2 regions of the Rhizobium sp. FG96 genome follow, and region 2 is predicted to be linked to the other one. Evidence: predicted binding sites of a transcription regulator. Region 2 holds the regulator's gene; the other holds the start of a gene.
The links. The regulator HrcA, encoded in region 2, represses chaperone genes, less so after heat shock. The targets are predictions, from matches to a motif close to GTTAGCACTCNCNNNNNGNGAGTGCTAAC.
Positions count from the first base shown of each region.

Region 1 (7,009 bases), on a different contig from region 2:
CGGCTTCTTCGATGCGCGCGATTTGTTCCTTGAAGTGGGACTCGCCGCCGGCTCGGTACATATCGCGGATGACCATCCGCAAGATCTCCTGAATAGCTATCTGCCAGGCGGTGTTGATTGCCTGAAGTTCGTTCGTGTCCGGTGCCATAGGTTGCCTTTCGGTTGATGGGCCAAGCATGACGCCGCGCGCTGATGGTCCGGGCGGGTCCGAAAACTAGGCCTGCCTTGCCTTGCGGTTGGCGTAACGCCGGTCGCGCTCAGCCTTTCGTGCGGCCTCGTCTTCGATCACCCGCGCGATGCGCGCGTTTTCGGCGGCTTCTTTCGCCTGGTTTTCGGCAACAGCTGCAGCCTCGAGTGCGGCCTGATGCGCTGCCATCTCGTTCCTGGTCCGCTCCTGTTCCTCAAGCTTGAGGCGCTCCCGTTCGACGCGCCGCTCTTCGCGCGCAGTCGCGACAGCCATTCGTTCGGCCTGCCTTTCGAGCTTGGAAGGTGCTGCCGCAGCCTGGGCTGCGCGATAGGCATTGAGAAGATCTGTCTTCGCGGCGGCGGATGCAGCCCGGCGATCGACGATGTCTGTATTCTTGGCGTTCTTCATTCTGGTCTCATGTCTCTTCGTAGAAAATCAGCGCGACTTCACACCTGCGGTGTTAACCGCGGTAGCCGCCATGCGCTCTTCAGACTCTTTGGCAAGACGGGCCTCTCTCAGCCTCTGCGTCTTTGCGTCCCTTGCCTGAGCGACGGCTTCCAGTTCCTCTGCCGCATGGTTCTTGGCGAAGAACTGGGCCTGCGTCTGCACGGCACTAAAGGCATTTTCAGCGCGCTGGCGGGACTTACTGTATGTTTCTGTCATTAGAACCTCGATCATCCGGCGCTCCGCCGAAAATAAAAAGGCCAGGCGTGACGCCCGGCCTCAACGAAACAGCTTCCGGCAGTGCCAGTACATCCGTGGTCAAAGGGAAGCATGTTTCAATTCACGCGGCCTGAAGATTGACGGCCGACATCTTGCCCGACTTCCTGTCGCGCTCCAGCTCGAAGCCGATCTTCTGGCCTTCGACCAGCTCGCGCATTCCCGCGCGCTCGACTGCCGAGATATGGACGAACGCGTCAGCGTCGCCATTGTCAGGCTGGATGAAGCCGAAGCCTTTGGTGGTGTTGAACCATTTTACGGTGCCAGTGGTCATGATAAACCCTTTCAAAGCATAGAGTGAAGAACTGCGAAGCCGATGCCGCGCAGGTGAAAACCGACTATTTTTGAAAGAAAAGTTCGCTTAGGGCGCGTTGCAAATCGCGCGGTGAACAAAGCTCGGCAAGCAAAAGATCGATGAACCAATAGATAGAGCAAGGAACGCATCGCGTCAACGTTTAGTTCTCGATTTAACTGCATTGCATCTTCAGATTGCATGCGTGGCAGCCATGCGAGCGGGCCGTGGCCGGGGGACAGTTCGTTTGAGCGTCCGCAATTCCGCTGGCTTGGCCTGGCCAAGTGATGCTCGACGGTTCAAGGTGTGACGGTACGGCGATGATGATCAAGCATGACCTTCATGCGGAAGACTTACCCAGGGCTTATTCGCCCGATCCAGTGGTGGCCCAATCGTCATCTGATCTTCAGACGCAAGCGGGCTTGAAAGGCCATCGCCGTATCGCGGCGCCTGAGACTGGCGCGGCTGGATCATGACAATGCGCCCCCCGGGATGTGTCCCGCAGGTTCGGCGCAACGCGATCGCAGAAGATACCGTCCCCTGCCGGCAGCAAACACAACATGTTCCGACCATCTCGGAGACACCCGGCTGGCGCAATGCCGCGCCAGCTGTTTTCGTATACCTTTGACGCTCTCACCGTGGCACGCCTTTCGCGACACGTGGCGATCTGGGCGTCGCAATGAGGGAATGAACCCTCTGTCAGCGGCTTGACGCGTTTCGCGGCTGACTGCACCTCATGATCCGTCCTGGCGGTCAAGTTCCTTGAGCGCTGACTGGATCTCGTCGATCGATACTGGTTCAGGCGTTCCGGGCAAGTGCCGGAGAGCCGGTTTCGAAACCACCGCGTAGAGATCTGAGGCCCAGGCCGCAAGGATGGTGCGCCTGTCATCGAGCGAAAGCGAGTGGGATCTTACGACATCCATCGGACGGGCGAGTTGCATGCCCTGCATCAATACTGCCGGTCCCATCGACACGACATTGTCGACTGCCTGCTGCAAGACTGTGTTCATCACGGCAACACCTCACTGAACATGCGGATCGCGATCGCCGCGCCTGCGCAATGCTGCAATCGCCGAGGCTTCGGGCGCCATCAGATCATGTTTCTCCGCAAATGCCGTGAACAGACCACGGGCGGTCTCGGCCTCGATCTCACCGCGAAGGACCGCTTGACACGCCTTCAGAGCAACGGAGTGAGCCGTATCTCTGAACGAGGCGGGCCACTCAGCAAGGTAGCGGTAAGCATCCATCGCGCCGCGTATTTCGGCGGGAAAGCCCAAGCCGACCAAGATCGTGATCGGCTGTCTAAACATATCGGGTTTCATTGTTCGTCTCCTTCCAAACCCTTTGCGTTGAGAGGCGCCACCGCGGTGGCGCCTGCTTTCCAAGCGGGCTTGATCACGCCGCCTTCTGCCCTTCGATCTGAGGGCGGCCGCGTGTGTTCGAAGCAGGTGAACTCTCGATTGCAATCTTGCGCGGTTTCAGCGCCTCCGGGATTTCTCGAACAAGATCAATCGACAATAGACCATTGCTCAAATCGGCGCCGTCCACCCTGACATGGTCAGCAAGCTCGAAACGATGCTCAAAGGATCGGCCGGAGATCCCGCGATGAAGGTAGGCTTCGCCAGAGCCTTCCTGCTTCTTGCCAGTCACCGTCAGGAGATTTGACTGGAAGGTGATATCGAGATCGCCGTCTGCAAAGGCGGCAACCGCAATCGAGATACGGTAGCTGTCATCGCCGGTCTTGACGATATCATAAGGTGGCCAATCGCTCGTCGAGCGGGCGCGCTGGGCGTTTTCAAGAAGATCGAAAAGCCGGTCAAAGCCGACGGTCGATCGGAACAACGGTGCGTAGTCGTAAGATGTTGCCATAGCCATATCCTCCTTGAAGCAACATGGGTACGGGAGCGCTCTAAGTGGCGCCCCTAGCAAGGCCAGCTCCGTTCCAGCAGCTGGCGCAAAACGATTTGGTTTCAAGATTTGCGGTTTCAAGACCGGCAAAAAAGAAAATTTGCGATTTAAGGTTCCGCATGAGATTGGCTCTTTCCCGGAATGCCCACCATCGGCAATTTATAGTTTCTGTGCGTGCGTCCCTGCGCCGCGGATGTGTCCGTCACGACCAATGTCAGAGAGCGTTGCGGCACTGAAGCGGCCTTGTGCGGATTGTTTTAAAGGATGGTAGCGTCGAGCGAGCCTTGCGCCGCATTGGCAAAACATCGACCTGATCGTTGCCCTGGCGTACGAGCCGCTCTTCACGCTGCTCGATGTGCGAGGGAAGCCAGGGCGCGTCAAGATGGCAGGCTTTGAGGCGTCACTGAGCATTCACCGCGGTGCCGATGGTCTCTGAACTGCCCACAAGAACCGAGGTTTGCCAGCAGGGACGCGCATTCCATACAGGATTTCAGGACGACCAAAGCCAAGCAACGACCGATCGCTAGCGGGCCCTGCAGTTGGGTCGCACACGAGCTAGAATGAGCAGCAAAGCTCTTTCAGGGTCAGTTTAGCTTGAACTCGCCATCAACGCGCCGCCATTCGTTTGGCCCGACCAGCCTCTGATGGCTGTAACGGACCGAATGCAGCGCTCCATCGAGCGATGCCTCCCAGAAATGAAGGAACCTGCGCATCACCGGAAAGTCGGGAGCCTGATCATAGTCTTGCCAGACGTAGGTCTGCAGGACGGACACAAAGTCGGGGATACGATAGAGGATGTGTGCGGTGGTTAGCCCGTAACCATTGAGCTGGCGGTCCAGATCCGATGAAAACTGCATAGCGAAGCTCCATTTTTCTGCGTGATCATGGTGGCGCAAAACGGCGCCGCGATCAACGCACCTCACCCATAATCCATATTTTATCGTTAGATTTCATTTTGTTAGCAGCCACGTGGGGTGAGTGCTAATTTTTTGTCGCCACCTACTTGAAATCAAAAAATCTCGAAAATAAATTTTTCGCGCGAACGCTCGGGTTGAGGTTCGCACCCGCCCTGACTGTCATCCGGTCCGGTCCGGGTTCAACGTCATTATTTTTGCTCAATGGAGGAAAACATGTCGTTCCGACCGCTTCATGATCGCATTCTCGTGCGCCGCATCGAGAGCCAGGAAAAAACCAAAGGCGGCATCATCATACCCGATACCGCCAAGGAAAAACCCCAAGAGGGCGAGGTTGTTGCCGTCGGCGGCGGCGCGCGCAATGACGCGGGCGAGGTTCAGGCGCTCGACGTCAAGGCGGGTGATCGCATCCTGTTTGGCAAATGGTCGGGTACCGAGATCAAGATCAACGGCGAAGACCTGCTGATCATGAAGGAAAGCGACGTTCTTGGCGTTATCGAGGCCGAGGTCGAACAGAAGAAAGCCGCCTGACCGCTGGCTGTCAGGCGAACGATATCAGTCAAAAAGCTGCCTATTGAAGGAGTGAAGACATGGCTGCGAAAGAAGTCAAATTCAATACCGATGCCCGTGAGCGCATGTTGCGTGGGGTCGATATTCTTGCCAACGCCGTCAAGGTGACGCTCGGCCCTAAAGGTCGCAATGTGGTTATCGACAAGTCCTACGGCGCCCCGCGCATTACCAAGGACGGCGTTTCGGTGGCCAAGGAAATCGAGCTCGAAGACAAGTTCGAGAACATGGGCGCACAGATGTTGCGCGAGGTGGCGTCGAAGACCAATGATCTGGCCGGCGACGGCACGACCACAGCAACAGTGCTTGCGCAGGCAATCGTCAAGGAAGGCGCCAAGGCTGTGGCGTCGGGTTTGAACCCGATGGATCTCAAGCGCGGCATCGATCTTGCCGTCGACGCCGTGGTCAAGGAGCTGAAGGTCAACGCCCGCAAAATCACCAGCAATTCCGAAATCGCTCAGGTCGGCACCATTTCTGCGAACGGCGACGCCGAGATCGGCCAGTACCTCGCCGAGGCGATGGAGAAAGTCGGCAATGAGGGCGTCATTACCGTCGAGGAGGCCAAGACCGCCGAGACCGAGCTCGAAGTGGTCGAAGGCATGCAGTTCGATCGCGGTTACCTCAGCCCGTATTTCGTCACCAATCAGGACAAGATGCGCGTCGAGCTGGAGGATCCCTATATCCTCATCCATGAGAAGAAGCTCTCGAATCTACAGGCTCTCCTGCCAGTCCTGGAAGCGGTCGTTCAGTCCGGCAAACCGTTGCTGATCATTGCCGAAGACGTCGAAGGCGAGGCACTTGCGACACTCGTCGTCAACAAGCTGCGTGGCGGGCTCAAAATTGCTGCCGTCAAGGCGCCAGGCTTTGGCGATCGCCGCAAGGCGATGCTTGAAGACATTGCCATCCTCACAGGCGGCACTGTCATTTCCGAAGACCTCGGCATCAAGCTTGAAAACGTCACGCTCGACATGCTCGGCCGAGCCAAGAAGGTGGCGATCGAGAAGGAAAACACGACCATCATCGATGGCGTCGGCTCGAAGTCCGAGATCGATGGCCGCGTCGCCCAGATCCGCGCGCAGATCGAGGAGACGACATCCGATTACGACCGCGAAAAGCTGCAGGAGCGCCTGGCAAAACTCGCGGGTGGCGTCGCTGTCATCCGTGTCGGAGGCTCGACGGAGGTCGAGGTGAAGGAAAAGAAGGACCGAGTGGACGATGCCTTACATGCAACGCGCGCGGCGGTCGAGGAAGGCATTCTGCCCGGCGGCGGCGTTGCGCTGCTGCGCGCGGCAAAGGCGCTTGAGGGTCTGCCCACGGCCAACGACGATCAGCGGGTCGGGATTGACATCGTTCGCCGGGCGATCGAGGCCCCCGTACGGCAGATAGCCGAAAACGCCGGTGCCGAAGGCTCGATCGTGGTTGGCAAGCTGCGTGAAAAGAACGAGCCGTCGTTCGGTTGGAACGCTCAAACCGGCGAATATGGCGACCTTTACGCGCAAGGTGTCATCGACCCCGCCAAGGTTGTTCGCACCGCACTCCAGGATGCGGCTTCGGTTGCAGGACTTCTGGTAACAACAGAAGCGATGATCGCTGAAAAGCCCAGAAAGGAAGCCGCGCCTGCTCTGCCCGCCGGTGGCGGCATGGATTTCTAGTCTCCAAAGGCCAGCCCGCCCCTTCCCAGGGGCGGGTACTAGCGAGCGGTTGTCATGATAGAACCGATTTCAAGAGACGATGCACGTCTATGCGCCGGGGTGGTCAGGGAGGTCGTCCGTGCAAAGGGCATCGCAAATGACCCGGGTGCCGTTGCAAAGCTAACGGTTGCCGTCGCCCGACTTTTCAACAAAGGACTTCGCGAGCGCGATCAGCTCATGGCTGCGGCCATGGAAGCAGACCAAGCTGTATAGGGCAAAGCTCCGAGCCGGCAGCGCTAGCCGCCGGCTCGGGCACTGGTGGTACCGCCTGTCCGGATCGATCCCGAACGGGTTTACGTCATGCCCATCTCCCCGAACCGGAAATCGGCGCGCTTCTTCCTCGTCGGATACGCCGGCGCGGACCAATGTTAAAGCCGCTCGGCGCAATAGCGATAGCCGGCTGGCTTCTGCGACCGAGACGAGCCGCGCATCGTTTTCGCCAATATGGTGGTCGCCGAGCTCCTGAAACGCTCTTTACCCTTGTCGATCAGCAGTCGATGTAAGCCGAAAGCGCTTCCGGTGATCCGTCCGGAAACGCTTCCCTCAGGTGATCGAGGAACGCTGAGACGCGCGCGCTAAGCAGTCGTCTCGAAGGATAAAGAGCCCAAAGCCTGATATCCGATCCTTGCACATCGCCCCATAACGAGAGCCTCCCAGCGGCAATATCGCCACTTACCAGCGAAATCGGCAGGCGGGCAGCACCCACGCCCATTCGCACAGCATCGCGCAC
Region 1 is NZ_JBMDIL010000012.1:137,464-144,472, forward strand. It holds gene ACODR6_RS22870 (hypothetical protein) at 1-148, opposite strand, end outside; gene ACODR6_RS22875 (DUF6481 family protein) at 215-595, opposite strand; gene ACODR6_RS22880 (hypothetical protein) at 623-850, opposite strand; gene ACODR6_RS22885 (cold-shock protein) at 972-1,181, opposite strand; gene ACODR6_RS22890 (hypothetical protein) at 1,934-2,209, opposite strand; gene ACODR6_RS22895 (DUF982 domain-containing protein) at 2,222-2,521, opposite strand; gene ACODR6_RS22900 (Hsp20 family protein) at 2,595-3,068, opposite strand; partial or broken gene ACODR6_RS22905 (hypothetical protein) at 3,371-3,555, opposite strand; gene ACODR6_RS22910 (usg protein) at 3,692-3,964, opposite strand; gene groES (co-chaperone GroES) at 4,238-4,552, shown strand; gene groL (chaperonin GroEL) at 4,612-6,240, shown strand; gene ACODR6_RS22925 (LysR family transcriptional regulator) at 6,767-7,009, opposite strand, start outside.
Region 1: groES (co-chaperone GroES) is a predicted target of HrcA. The motif match lies at 4,065-4,093, and genes of this name have one in related genera.

Region 2 (7,009 bases):
ATCAGCATGCCTGCAGGCGTGCAGCGCAGCCTCGAATTGCCGATCCGCTCGATGAAGCCGTGTTCCAGTAAGAACTCTTCGCGCGCCGGATCGGGATCGCGGCCGGAAAGCTGCTGCCAGCGGGCGAGATCGACGCCTTCCTTGAGCCTCAGGCCCATCAGCAGCAATTCGTCCGACTGCTCCTCGTAGCCGAGCCGTTCCTCGTCGAGAATACCGTGCCCGTCGCGCTCGACCATCTCAAGCCAGGCTTCCGGCTTGCGCTCGGTCGCCGTCGCGATTTTCTCCGGGCCGCGGCTGAGACGGCCATGGGCGCCGGGGCCGATGCCTGCATAGTCGCCATAGCGCCAGTAGGTCAGGTTATGACGGCTCTCGGCGCCCGGACGGGCATGGTTCGAAACTTCGTAGGCAGGCATGCCTTCGCGCGCCGTAATCTCCTGCGTCGCCTCGTAGAGGGCCGCAGACTGGTCACCATCCGGAACGATCAGTTTGCCGGCCTTGTGCAGGCCGAAGAAGGGCGTGCCTTCCTCGATCGTCAACTGGTAGAGCGATAGGTGATCGACGGCATAGGAGATGGCCTGCTTGAGCTCGCGTTCCCACTCGTCCACGGTCTGGTCGGGACGGGCGTAGATCAGATCGAAGGACATGCGCGGAAAGATGTCGCGGGCAAGCTTGATCGCCTTCAGCGCATCCGCAACGTCGTGCAGGCGGCCAAGGAATTTCAGATCGCGATCGTTCAGCGCCTGGACGCCGAGCGAGACGCGATTGACGCCGGCCACCCGGTAGCCGCGGAAGCGCTCGGCCTCGACGCTGGAAGGATTGGCCTCCATGGTGATTTCGATGCCGGCAGGCACGTGCCATTCCTTGGCAATGCCGTTCAAGATCGCATCGACGGTCTCAGGCTTCATCAGCGACGGCGTGCCGCCGCCGAGGAAGACGCTGGTGACGGTCTTCGGTCCGCTCAACTGCCGGATCGTCGCCATCTCCTTCAGGAAGGCCGCAACATAGCGCTCCTGATCGACAGGCTGGTGCCGGACATGGCTGTTGAAGTCACAATAGGGGCATTTCGCGGCGCAGAAGGGCCAGTGCACATAGACGCCGAAACCGGGCTCCCCCGTATCCGGCAGAAGCTTGGCATCACGCAGCGAAGTCAGGTTGTTCAAATCATCCACTGGCGGATCTTACGCTTCCAGGCAGGTTTCGACAAAGACTTTGAAGGCGCGCGCACGATGCGACAGCGCCTGCTCGTCGCCGGGCTTCCAGCCGTGTTTCTGTTCGGCGCTCATTTCGCCGAAGGTGGTTTCGTAGCCCTGCGGCTGGAATACCGGGTCATAGCCGAAACCCTGCGTGCCGCGCGGCGGCCAGACGACCGTGCCTTCCACTTCGCCGCGGAAGAGCTCCGTATGACCATCGGGCCAGGCCAGGCAGAGAACACTGACGAACCGGGCCGTGCGCTGCTCGGGTTTGGCGGCTCCAGCCTTTTCGAGAGCCTTCTCGACTTTCTCCATCGCCATCGCAAAGTCGCGCGTGCCATCGGCGGTCTCGGCCCAGTTGGCCGTGTAGACGCCGGGATCGCCACCGAGCGCATCGACCACCAGACCGGAATCGTCAGACAGCGCCGGCAGATTGGCAGCCTGCGCGGAGGCAAGCGCCTTGATCCTGGCGTTCTCTTCGAAGGTCGTGCCGGTTTCATCCGGTTCGATGAAATTGAGCTCGGCAGCCGACTTGGCGGTGAAGCCCAGGGGACCGATCAGGTCCTGGATTTCGCGGATCTTGCCGGCATTATGGCTGGCGACAACGATCGTTTTGGTATCGAGTTTGCGCATTCTGTTTTCCTATTCGATGCCCCAGATCCGGGCTTCGGCGCATTCTAGGCTGTTGCCGGCAGGGTCGCGGAAGTAGATCGAGCGGCCGCCATTCGGCCAGTGAACTTCGGATTCGATGGCGATGCCGGCGGCCTGCAGCTTGGCAGCCATGGCGTCGATATTCGTAGCCGAGACCCGAAAGCAGGCATGCCCGGCTCCCTCGGTACCATGCGGCGGAACCTGCAGGGAATCGGCTGCCGGTGGCTTTACCGTCTCGTCCGGATTGAAGATCAGCAGCACGCCCGGGCCGCAGCGAAAGAAGACATGCCGATTCGCCGCACGCGTGATCTTGGCAAGGCCGAGAACGCCTTCATAGAAAGCCTCGGCTTTATCGAGATCCTTTGCGTAGAGCGCCGTTTCCAGCATGCCTTCCAGCATGTCGTTCACCCGGCGATCGCCTGCTTCTGCAGGTCCACGAGTTCGGCGATACCGTTCTTGGCAAGGCCCATCAGCGACGCGAATTCGGCTTCGGAGAAGGGCGTGCCTTCAGCCGTTCCCTGGATCTCGACGATGCCGCCGGCGCCAGTCATGACGAAGTTGGCGTCGGTCTCGGCCGAGGAATCTTCCAGGTAATCGAGATCGATGACCGGCTGGTTTGCGAAGATACCGCAGGAGATCGCGGCGACATGGTCCTTGAGGACGCGGTCAACCTTGATCATGTTGCGGCTTTCCATCCACTTTAGGCAGTCATAAAGCGCGATCCAGCCGCCGGTGATCGAGGCCGTGCGCGTGCCGCCATCCGCCTGGATGACATCGCAGTCGATGGTGATCTGACGTTCGCCGAGTGCGGCGAGATCGACGACGGCGCGCAGCGAGCGGCCGATCAGGCGCTGGATTTCCTGCGTGCGTCCGCCCTGCTTGCCGGCAGCCGCCTCACGCTTCATGCGCTCGCCGGTGGCGCGCGGCAGCATGCCGTATTCGGCGGTGACCCAGCCCTTGCCGGTATTGCGCAGCCACGGCGGCGTCTTTTCTTCCAGGCTCGCGGTGCAGAGCACATGCGTGTCGCCAAACTTCACCAGACAGGAGCCCTCGGCGTGCTTGGAAAAGTTGCGCTCGAAGCTGACCTTGCGCATCTGGTCGGTTTTTCTGCCTGACGGCCGCATTCTCTGTCTCCTGCTGCATGAGGCCTCGTGGCCGCGGCGGCGGCAGGGCGTAGTCATGCGTGTTTCTGATGCTGCCCCGCTTCTACGATTGGCTGCGGCCATTTGCAAATTCCCTTTTGCCACGCCCGCGAGATTGACTATATTTTCCGGAGTTTCATCAGCGTGGGTGTTTTAGGATTCATGGCCTTCAGGTCGTCGCCGGTTTCGGATGCCATTGCTGCGCTGGATGAGCGTTCCAAGGAAATCTTCCGCAGGATCGTCGAGGGCTATCTCGAGAATGGCGAGCCGCTCGGCTCGCGCAATCTGTCGCGCATCCTGCCGATGTCGCTTTCCCCGGCTTCCGTCCGCAATGTCATGAGCGATCTCGAAGAGCTCGGCCTGATCTATTCGCCGCATGTCAGCGCCGGGCGCCTGCCGACCCAGGTGGGCCTGCGGTTTTTCGTCGACGCCTTCATGCAGGTCGGTGATCTCTCTGCCGAGGACCGCGCCAGCATCGATCGCCAGGTGCGCGCCGAAAGCCGCGACAACCCGGTGGAATCGATGATGAACGAGGCGAGCCGGATGCTCTCGGGCATTTCGCGCGGCGCAGGGCTTGTCATTACCGCCAAGAGCGATCCCATCCTCAAGCATGTCGAGTTCATCCGCCTCGAGCCGACAAAGGCTCTGGCGGTGCTGGTTGGCGAGCATGATCAGGTCGAAAACCGCATCATCGAGTTGCCGGCGGGCGTCACGTCCTCGCAGCTGACGGAAGCTGCGAACTTCCTCAATGCCCACATGACCGGCCAGACGCTGCCGGAACTGCGCAAGCAACTCGACAAGCTGAAGATCGATGTTCGCCATGAACTCGACACTCTCTCGCAGGACCTTGTCGAGCGCGGCATTGCCGTCTGGTCCGGCAGCCCTGACGAGGGCAAGCCGGCGCAGCTCATCATCCGTGGCCGCGCAAACCTGCTGGAAGGGCTCGCCGGTGCCGACGATCTCGATCGCCTGCGCATGCTTTTCGACGATCTCGAGAAGAAAGACAGCCTTATCGAGCTCCTGAACCTCGCTGAGAGCGGGCCGGGCGTGCGCATCTTCATCGGCTCGGAAAACAAGCTCTTCTCGCTTTCCGGCTCCTCGCTGATCGTCGCTCCCTACCGCGATGACGACGACCGGATTGTCGGCGCGGTCGGCGTCATCGGCCCGACGCGGCTCAATTATTCGCGCATCGTGCCGATGGTCGATTACACCGCGCAGCTGATTTCCCGCCTTTCGCGCGGTGGCGCCCTCTGAAAAGCCCGATTTTCCGCTTCTTTGTCACGCAGACTTGATTTTTTGCGGTCAAAGCTCGATATCGGGCGCATCCCGAAAGAACCCTTTACCCGGAGACCGTCATGACTGACGAAACGACGAAAAACGGACCTGAGGCTGCCGCGGCCGACGCTGCTGCGGACGCAGCCGCAAACGTCGAGAATGAAGCGGCCGCTGAGGCATCGTCCCAGCCGGATCCGATGGAACTCGTGAAGGCCGAAAATGCCGAGCTGCGCGACCGCTACCTGCGTCTCGCCGCGGAGATGGACAACCTGCGCCGCCGCACCGAGCGTGACGTGAAGGATGCCAAGTCCTACTCGGTCGCCTCCTTCGCGCGCGACATGCTGGCTGTATCCGACAACCTGCGCCGCGCACTGGACTCGATCCCGGCCGAAGCCAAGGCTGCGGGCGAAGCCGGCCTGACGACGCTGATTGAAGGCGTCGAGATGACCGAGCGCTCCATGCTCTCGACGCTCGAGCGCCATGGCGTTCGCCAGCTCGATCCCGTCGGCCAGAAGTTCGACCCGAATTTCCATCAGGCGATGTTCGAAATTCCGAACACGGAAGTCCCGAACAACACCGTCGTCCAGGTGGTGCAGGCAGGCTTCACGATCGGCGAGCGCGTTCTGCGCCCGGCCATGGTCGGTGTCGCCAAGGGCGGCCCGAAGCCCGAGGCGGAAGCTGCCAATTCCTATCTGGATCAGAAGGACGCATAATGAAAAAGGGCCGCTGAGAAGCGGCCCTTTTCTTTTCCAGTCTGCCGCCGCTCAGATGCGGGCGAAGCGCTCGATCAGAAGATCGAAGAAACCGTCGGCATCGACGAAGCGCATCACCTTTGCATTGCGCTTGCGGTCGGTCACATGCCACCAGTCGACGACGGTCATGCCAACCGTCAGCTCCGACTTCACCTCGATCTCGACATTGCACTCGCGGCCCTTGAATAGCTCCGGCTTCAGGAGATAGGCGACAACCGTCGGATCGTGTAGCGGGCCGCCGTCGGAACCGTATTTCTCGATGTCGAAGCGCTCGAAGAATTCCAGCATCTCGACCATTGCCTGGGCGGGCGCCGTGCCGAGGTCGGCCATGCGCTTGACGCGGTCCTTGCGGGTCAGCAGCTGATGGGTCACGTCGAGCGGCATCATCACGATCGGCACACCCGAACGGAAGACGATGTCGGCTGCTTCAGGGTCGACATAGATGTTGAATTCGGCGGCCGGCGTGATGTTGCCGCCCTCGAAGAAGCCGCCGCCCATCATCACCAGTTCGCGGACGCGCGCGACGATATCTGGCGCCTTCTGGAAGGCGAGGCCGATGTTGGTCAGCGGCCCGAGCGTGCAGAGCGTCACGCTGCCTTCAGGCTCGCGGCGTAGCGTCTCGATGATGAAGTCGACGGAATGCTGCGGCTGCAGCGGCATGGTCGGCTCGGCCAGCGTCGGGCCGTCGAGGCCGGTCTTGCCATGCACGTGCTCGGCGGTGACCAGCTTGCGGGCGATCGGTTTGTCGGCGCCGGCAAAGACCTTGATGTCGGTGCGCTTGCAGAGCTCGCAGATGATGCGCGCGTTGCGGCTGGTATAGGACAGCGGCACGTTGCCGGCGACCGTGGTGATACCGAGCACTTCCAGCTCTTCCGGGCTGCCGAAGGCGAGCATGATCGCTGCGGCATCGTCCTGGCCGGGATCGGTATCGATGATGATCTTTCTGGGGTTTGCCATATACGTCGGTCCCTCCTCAGGTGCACGTCGTTTTGGCAGGCACCATTTGTTTATGATTGCGTCGCAAATCGGCGCAGCCCTTGCGGGTGACGATTTGATGCGAGCCTGCATGCGCTTTGTCAAGCAAGGACGAAGCCGGCGTTTACCCTAAAAATTTCGGGTCCTTGCCCGGCGGCCGCAAAACCTTGCGCGACCGCGCGCCAATTCCCATATTAGCAAGACCCGGATGCTAGCTTAGGTCCGGAAAGGTCGCTTGCATCAAGGACTTGAAAACATGAGCCGTATCACTCCCTTCGCCAGCCCGCTGCTCCTGGGCTTCGATGCCATGGAAAAGACGCTTGAGCGGATTTCCAAGGCGAGCGACGGTTATCCTCCCTACAATATCGAGCGTATTGCCGCCGATCACGGTCAGCCGGAGCGCCTGCGGATTACCCTTGCCGTCGCCGGTTTCGGCGAGGATGAGCTCGATGTCACCACCGAGGAAAACCAGCTTCTCATCCGCGGCCGGCAGGTCGAGCAGGGCGAGCGCGAATATCTTTATCGCGGTATCGCCGCGCGTCAGTTCCAGCGCACTTTCGTGCTTGCCGATGGCATGCAGGTTCTCGGCGCCGGCCTCAAGAACGGTCTTCTCTCCGTCGATCTAATTCGCCCGGAGCCCGCACGCATGGTCAAGAAAATTAACATTTCGGTCTCACAGTAGGACAACGGTTCGATTGCGCCGTTGGTCCCTTCTCTTGGAGGTACAGGAATGTTGATGAAAGAAGCGAATTCTCACCTGACCAAGTCCGAACTTGCCGGTATCGGCAACGGCGAGGTCGCCTATATCCGCAAAATGCGTACTGAAGAAGTATCGAAGTGCTTCCCCGAAGCGCCCGATATCGACCCTGGCGTCGACCTCTGGGCCCTTTTCGGCGCTGACGGCACGCCGATCCTGCTCACGGACAACCGCTCCAGCACCTTCTTCAAGGCCGCTGAAGACGAGCTCAAGACGGTAAGCCTGCACTAAACGTGCGGGCTTATGTCACTTGCCTGTTGGCTTAGA
Region 2 is NZ_JBMDIL010000006.1:253,577-260,585, forward strand. It holds gene hemW (radical SAM family heme chaperone HemW) at 1-1,169, opposite strand, end outside; gene rdgB (RdgB/HAM1 family non-canonical purine NTP pyrophosphatase) at 1,179-1,823, opposite strand; gene ACODR6_RS14320 (VOC family protein) at 1,833-2,249, opposite strand; gene rph (ribonuclease PH) at 2,246-2,965, opposite strand; gene hrcA (heat-inducible transcriptional repressor HrcA) at 3,146-4,237, shown strand; gene grpE (nucleotide exchange factor GrpE) at 4,339-4,971, shown strand; gene ACODR6_RS14340 (nucleoside hydrolase) at 5,023-5,967, opposite strand; gene ACODR6_RS14345 (Hsp20 family protein) at 6,242-6,667, shown strand; gene ACODR6_RS14350 (BQ00720 family protein) at 6,716-6,973, shown strand; gene trmB (tRNA (guanosine(46)-N7)-methyltransferase TrmB) at 7,005-7,009, opposite strand, start outside.